DNA from 3 places in the Megasphaera vaginalis (ex Srinivasan et al. 2021) genome. Region 2 is predicted to be linked to each of the others. Evidence: riboswitches for the same ligand, from Rfam matches in the RefSeq annotation. Region 2 holds a riboswitch; each other region holds the start of a gene.
What was found. Region 2 has a riboswitch for S-adenosylmethionine ahead of HMPREF1250_RS01615 (methionine ABC transporter ATP-binding protein). Riboswitches for the same ligand answer to the same signal wherever they lie in the genome.

Region 1 (2,268 bases), on a different contig from region 2:
GGCTTGCGGCATTGACGGCGTCGGTCGGCTGCCCGATCCCGACATACTTGTCGAATATATCGAAAAGACTACCTGCAGTTCGGCGCTGCTGCGCGGCAAAAAAGTGCTGGTCACGGCCGGCGGTACGCGGGAACGGATCGATCCGGTCCGCTATATCGGCAATCGTTCCAGCGGCCGCATGGGATTTGCCGTTGCCAAAGCGGCCATGCTGGCCGGCGCCGATGTGACTCTCGTCGCGGCTCCGTCAGCTTTGCCGGCGCCGTTAGGCGTGCATCGCATCGATGTCGGCACGACACTGGAAATGCAGGCCGCTTGCGAGGAGATTTACGATTCCGTCGATCTGGTCGTCAAGGCAGCGGCAGTTGCCGATTATCGCGTTGCCAGGCCGGCGGAAAATAAAATTAAGAAATCGTCGGAAACGTTGACTGTGGAACTGGCTAAGAACCCTGATATTCTGTATGGGTTGGGACAGAAAAAAACGCATCAGGTACTGATCGGTTTTGCCGCTGAAACGACCAATGTCATCGAATACGGTATGGGTAAGTTGAAGAAAAAGAACCTCGACATGCTTGTTGCCAATGATGTCAGCGTCGCCGGCGCCGGGTTTCAGGGGACGACGAATATAGCGACCTTTTTGTTCCCTGACGGGCGCAGCGAGGCGATGGAAATGATGAGCAAGTTTGAATTAGCGCAAAAGATCATCAGCGCCGGCGCCGCTTTGGTCGCTGCGAAAGAAAGCGCTGAGGCGTAAAATAAAAACGTGGAGGCGAGGATACTTTAGGCAAGCCGCAAAGTGTCCTCGTCTGTGTCGTTTGACGAGACTGGAAGGCATGATTTTCATGCGCTTGCGATATAGGAAAACGACGGCGATCTATTGCTTTTTTTTCGTCCTTATTCTATAATACTAAGTACCGTAAATTACATATGTTCCATCAAGAGTCGGCAGAGGGATTGGCCCGATGACGCCGCAGCAACCTTCACTATTGAAAAGGTGCTAATTCCAACAGTGCTTTCACTGGAAGATGGGTAACAAGAACCCCTCTTTTGCAGAGGGGAATTTTTTTACAGGAGGAATGGTAATGGTAAAAAATCGTGAATTTTTCACATCCGAATCCGTAACAGAAGGACATCCCGACAAAATAGCTGACCAGATTTCCGACAGCATTCTGGATGCCATTTTGGCAAAAGATAAACATGCCCGCGTAGCCTGCGAAACGCTGATTACCACAGGAATGGTGCATGTCGTAGGAGAAATTTCCACCAATTGTTATGTCGATATTCCCCATATTGTCCGTGAGACGATACGCGGCATCGGCTACACCCGTGCCAAGTACGGTTTTGACTGCGATACCTGCGGTATCCTTGTCTCTTTGGACGAACAATCTCAGGATATTGCCATGGGCGTTGACGAGGCCCTTGAAGCCAAGGCCGGCAACGGCGAACAATTCGACGCCATCGGCGCCGGCGACCAGGGCATGATGTTCGGTTATGCGACCAATGAAACGGACGAGTACATGCCGCTGCCGATCTCACTTGCTCATCGTTTGGCTCGTCGCCTGGCAAAAATCCGCAAGGAAGACGTGCTGACCTATCTTCGTCCTGACGGCAAAACGCAGGTCACCGTCGAATATGAAGACGGCAAACCCGTACACATCGACACGATCGTCATCTCGACGCAACACAGTCCGGAAGTGACGCGGGAACAGATCGAAAAAGATCTGATCGAAAATGTCATCAAACCGGAAATTCCCGATGGACTGTTCGATGAAAAGACAAAGCTCTTTATCAATCCGACGGGCCGTTTCGTCATCGGCGGTCCGCAAGGTGATTCCGGGCTGACTGGACGCAAAATTATCGTCGATACCTACGGCGGTATGGCGCGCCACGGCGGCGGCGCCTTTTCCGGCAAGGATCCTACGAAAGTGGACCGTTCCGCTGCTTATGCCGCCCGTTATGTGGCTAAGAACATCGTTGCGGCAGGTCTTGCCGATAAGTGCGAAATCCAGCTCGCTTACGCCATCGGCGTGGCTCATCCCGTCTCGATCCATGTGGAAACGTTCGGTACCGGTCACGTCGACACGGACACGATTGTCGCCTTGATCCGCAAACACTTCGATCTGCGTCCGGCAGGCATCATTGAAATGCTTGATTTGCAGCGTCCGATCTATAAGCAGACGGCCGCTTACGGCCATTTCGGCCGGAACGATCTTCATCTGCCTTGGGAGCAGCTGGATAAAGTGGCTGTACTTCGCAGTGAAGCTGGTTTAT
Region 2 (2,268 bases):
CGGGGACATAACCTAAAACCTCGCTTTCAATGGGTAATTCCTTGATGTATGAAAATGCTGCCGTTTGTGTTTCCATGTCGCCCATAATGACGATGACGAGATACCCGAAGGGCTCGTCCTGGATATAGTCGATGTCGCCGTAGAGGACGCTGACGGCGGCATTTGATTTTTTGGCGATATTCATCACGACCGGATCTTTCGTAATCTCGCCTTTGAAGCGAAGGCGCACGAGCATATTGCGGTCAGGCGCCGGTTGGTCGCTGATGCCCATTTTACGGATTCCCTCGGGGATTTCCGTATTGATAACGGATTTGACGAAGTCCTGCATCGTTTGTGATTGCGGGGCCGTAAAAATATCGACAACCCGCCCTTGCTCTTTAATAACGCCGCCTTCGATAACGGCGACGCGGTCACAGATTTCTTTAATGACCGCCATTTCATGCGTGATCAGGACAATCGTAAGGTTCAGGCTTTTGTTGATATTCTTCAACAAGTCGAGGATCGATTTCGTCGTTTGCGGATCGAGGGCCGATGTGGCTTCATCGCAGAGGAGAATTTTCGGATCGCTGGCCAGGGCCCGGGCGATGCCGACGCGTTGTTTCTGGCCGCCAGATAATTGGGACGGATAATTGTATTGGCGGTCCGTCAGGTCTACGAGATCAAGCAATTCATCGACCTTTTTTTTGATCACCTCTTTTGAGGCTCCGATCAATTCGAGGGGGAAAGCAATGTTGTCAAAAACCGTACGTGAAGACAGGAGATTAAAATGTTGAAAGATCATGCCGATGTTTTTTCTTTCCCGGCGCAACTGGCTGTCGTTCATTGCCGTCAGCTCTTTGGTATTGATAATGACTTTGCCGCTCGTCGGTTTTTCCAGCATATTGATGCAACGCACCAACGTTGATTTACCGGCGCCGCTCTTGCCGATGATGCCGAATATCTCGCCGTCTTCGATCGTCAGATCAATGCCGTTTAAGGCGGTGACCTTCGCCTTGCCGCCGTAAGTTTTGGTGATATTTTCCAGGATAATCACGGTATCAGCTCCTTAAAACACAGTTTGTAAAATAAAAAAAGCCGTCAACAGTTGACGGCGCACCAGAACTAAGCTCATGTCATCTGTCGGAATCTCCGATGGAATTGGCACCTTCCCGAGTGGGGGTTGCCGCAGCTTCATAGGGCCAGTCCCTCTGCTGCTCTGGATGAACAGTATATTATGCTGTTGCCGTTTATCTTATCATGAACGGGAAATGATGTCAAACGGGAGTTGCCGTTTATTGCAAAACTTTCACAGCAGGAATTTGCATGTTGCTGTTGAATATATAAAATATAAGGGGAAATACGGTGCAAGCTTTATTTCCTTTATGAAAGGAAGGGATTTTTATGGCAGCAGTTGTAAGAGGTAAGAATATTGAAATTACTCCGGCATTAAAGGAGTACGTACTGAAGCATGAGAAAAAGGTTACCAAGTATTTCGATAGCGAAGTGAATTTGCAGGCCGTTCTTTCTATTGAAAAAGACACTAAAATTGCTGAACTTACAGTCAAGGTCGACGGCGTCGTGCTGCGGGTTGTAGAACGTAATGACGATATGTATGCCGCAATTGATCTCGGCTTTGACAAGATCGTGCGTCAGATCCATAAATATAAGACAAAAATTGCGCGCCGCATGAAGGGCGATTCCTTCCATGCCGCGTTGGTAGAAGGTCCTGACGCTCCGGAAGAAGAATTTGAAGTTGTCAGAACCAAGAAATTTGCCGCACGGCCGATGGATGTGGAAGAAGCGATTCTGCAAATGAATCTCATCGGTCATGATTTCTTCGTTTTCCTCAACTCTGACACGGATACGATCAGTGTGGTCTATAAACGGAAACATGGTAAATACGGACTTATTGAGCCGGAATTCTGAGCAGTTGATCCCTTGCCTTTGTGGCAAGGGATTTTTTTTGCAAAAAAACATGCTTCTTAAGTATATGTGTATAGTTGACATAGGTATTAGCTATGTTTTCGTTTTGCTTGTATACTGAAAGCAAGATGGAGATAGTAAGATTGAAGGAGAGACAATGAAGAAAAATAAAAAAATTATTTTATAGATTGTAAGTATACTGAGTGTATTGGTATTGTTGCCGGGAGGAATGTATATGATGAGAAATAGAGCGGTTGTCACGCCAAGGGAGCAAACTGCGGCGGCGCCCCATAGTCTGCAAGATAAACGAGTCTTATTGGTCTATTACTCCTGGTCGGGAACGACGAGAGACGTTATATATGAGAT
Region 3 (2,268 bases), on a different contig from region 2:
GGAAATGCTGTAGATCCACCCGATATACGTAACGATGCCGTCAACGCCCAAAAGCGCCGTTGCCGCCGATACCGCCGCCGTCACGATAACGAAAAAACGATACGACACTCTTCCCGCCGACAGCGCGCTGAAAAAATTGGCGACAGCCGCAATTTGCCCTACAGCCGTCGTCAGACAGGCGAGAACGACAGCTATTCCCATAGGTATCATGACCCAGCCGCCGACGCGCTGAATAATGGCGACAAGTAACGCGGCACGGCCAAGGGACTGTTCATAATCTCCGCTGACACAGGCCCCCATATAAAGAAGACTGCCATAAATAACCAGAAGCAGAATAACCGTAATCAGGCCGCACAACACCATCGCTTCATTGCGCGATTTCCGCGTCGTATACCCCTTGGCCTCGACGGCACCGATAAACAAGGAAGCCATGATGAAGCTGACCAGAACGTCACCGGTATTATATCCGCCCAAGAAAGCATTGACAAAAGCATTCTCCACAACGGGATCTGCCGGCGTCCCCAAGGGAAAAAAGATGCCAGCCGCACCGACAACAATGAGGATCAACGCCAATATCGGAGTCAAATATTTGCCCATCTTATCAAAAACGCTGCCTTCATCAAAGGTAAAAAAATAGGCGACGGCAAAATAAATCAGCACGCCGGCAGTAAAAGGCAGATCGGGAAAATTCCCCTGTACGCCAAGCTGAACGGCCGTCGCGCAAGTCCGCGGAATGGAAACAAAGGTACAGATAATCATTAGCAACGTTAATAAGATATGATACGTGTGCTTGCCGACATGTGCCGTAAGACGCCGCACATCACCGCACCGGTTAATAACCAGAAGCGCAAACACAGGCAACAGAATGCCTGACAAGGACAGCCCGAGCAGTGCCGGAAGAAAAGCGGTCCCGCTGCTCAAGCCCAACTGCGGCGGAAAAATAAGATTGCCGGCGCCGAAGTACGTCGCAAAAAAAGCAAATCCGAGAATAAAAACGTCTCGTAGCCGCACCGTTCGGCCGGCAAGTGTTTTCGTTTCAATCATGACGATTCCCCCTAACGAATGATTGCACAAAAAAATGCGTCATCATAACGATGACGCACCTGCAAAACCCCTATTGTCATCTGTCGCCATCACCGTGGCGCTGGAATTGGCACCTTTCCTTCCGGAAGGTTGCCGCAGCGTCGTCGGGCCAGTCCCTCAGCTGCTCTAGATGCATATTGTAATGAGACTTCTTCACTATATACCGAAAATACTCCCCCGTCAAGCCTATCCTTTTCCGTGCACGTTCTCGCACCAGCCGTTTCCCATGACCAAAATGTGGACAACCGGCTCAAAACATCTGTAAAAAATGGCGTAATTACGCCATTTGTACAATTCTTCACACAAATTTTACCCTTTTCAGGATAACTTATACACAAAATCACAACACCTGTACACAGCCATTTCGCCTCCCGTCAAGATTCCGCCTTATCCTCTCCAATATGCGAATAGCAGGAGATAAGCCACGGCTCTTTCCGCCTGGAGATATCTGAGTTATCCACAATTTAAGCGGTATCTCGTCTCGAAAAGAAGGAGAAAAAGCGGCGAAAAACAGGGCATTTAAAGACTATACACAGACAGGCGCCAAGATTGTATGTAATTTGTGCATAACATATGGCATATGACGAAAAGAATCAATCTACCTTGCGGCTCCAATCAATATGCACACCCAGTTCCATCCAGACCTTCGCCAGCGCCAATCGCATCGTTTCCCAACTGGCGACAGGCCGTTCTTTGATCGTCTCGAAAAAAGACAGATCGACATAGTTGTGAAGCGTCTGGCAGGTCGTCAGGTACTCGTAAACCTTTCGGTTGATCTCGTCATTACAAAGATGAACCTGTACGGTCCGTGTATCTGCATCGTATTGAATATACCCGTTATCATTCGTTCCCGTATGCGCAGCTATTTTGTATATGGCCATCGTAAAAAACCTCCTTCAGTTGCTGACTGTTTATTTTCTCGTCTCTCTATCTTGTGATAATTCCCAAAGAAACCCCTTCATGATCGCTTGTCTGCCGAACCGTTCCTGCAGTCTGTCGATCGCCGCCGTCACCTTTTCCTGTGTTTCCGCATCGTCAGAAAAAAGATCGCCCTGTATTTGCAGCGGCTGCAATTGACTGACCGTCAGCCCTAAAAGCCGTATCGGCTCAAACGCCAGATCTCTGGTAAAAAGCCGTTTGGCCGCAAAATACAACTGCGCTTCCGCGCAAGTCCCCATCGTATCC

Region 1: linked by a shared signal. The riboswitch ahead of metK (methionine adenosyltransferase) and the one ahead of HMPREF1250_RS01615 (methionine ABC transporter ATP-binding protein) in region 2 are both predicted to bind S-adenosylmethionine.
Region 3: linked by a shared signal. The riboswitch ahead of HMPREF1250_RS02915 (branched-chain amino acid transport system II carrier protein) and the one ahead of HMPREF1250_RS01615 (methionine ABC transporter ATP-binding protein) in region 2 are both predicted to bind S-adenosylmethionine.

What each region holds. Positions count from the first base shown of each region.
Region 1 covers NZ_AWXA01000025.1:33,401-35,668, forward strand. Annotated here, with positions in the region: gene coaBC (bifunctional phosphopantothenoylcysteine decarboxylase/phosphopantothenate--cysteine ligase CoaBC) at 1-751, shown strand, start outside; SAM riboswitch class I at 927-1,029, shown strand; gene metK (methionine adenosyltransferase) at 1,080-2,268, shown strand, end outside.
Region 2 covers NZ_AWXA01000007.1:85,990-88,257, forward strand. Annotated here, with positions in the region: gene HMPREF1250_RS01610 (methionine ABC transporter permease) at 1-9, opposite strand, end outside; gene HMPREF1250_RS01615 (methionine ABC transporter ATP-binding protein) at 1-1,033, opposite strand, end outside; SAM riboswitch class I at 1,111-1,206, opposite strand; gene hpf (ribosome hibernation-promoting factor, HPF/YfiA family) at 1,381-1,905, shown strand; gene HMPREF1250_RS01625 (flavodoxin) at 2,138-2,268, shown strand, end outside.
Region 3 covers NZ_AWXA01000009.1:3,514-5,781, reverse strand. Annotated here, with positions in the region: gene HMPREF1250_RS02915 (branched-chain amino acid transport system II carrier protein) at 1-1,044, opposite strand, end outside; SAM riboswitch class I at 1,118-1,220, opposite strand; gene HMPREF1250_RS02910 (hypothetical protein) at 1,677-1,964, opposite strand; gene HMPREF1250_RS02905 (DNA polymerase IV) at 1,995-2,268, opposite strand, start outside.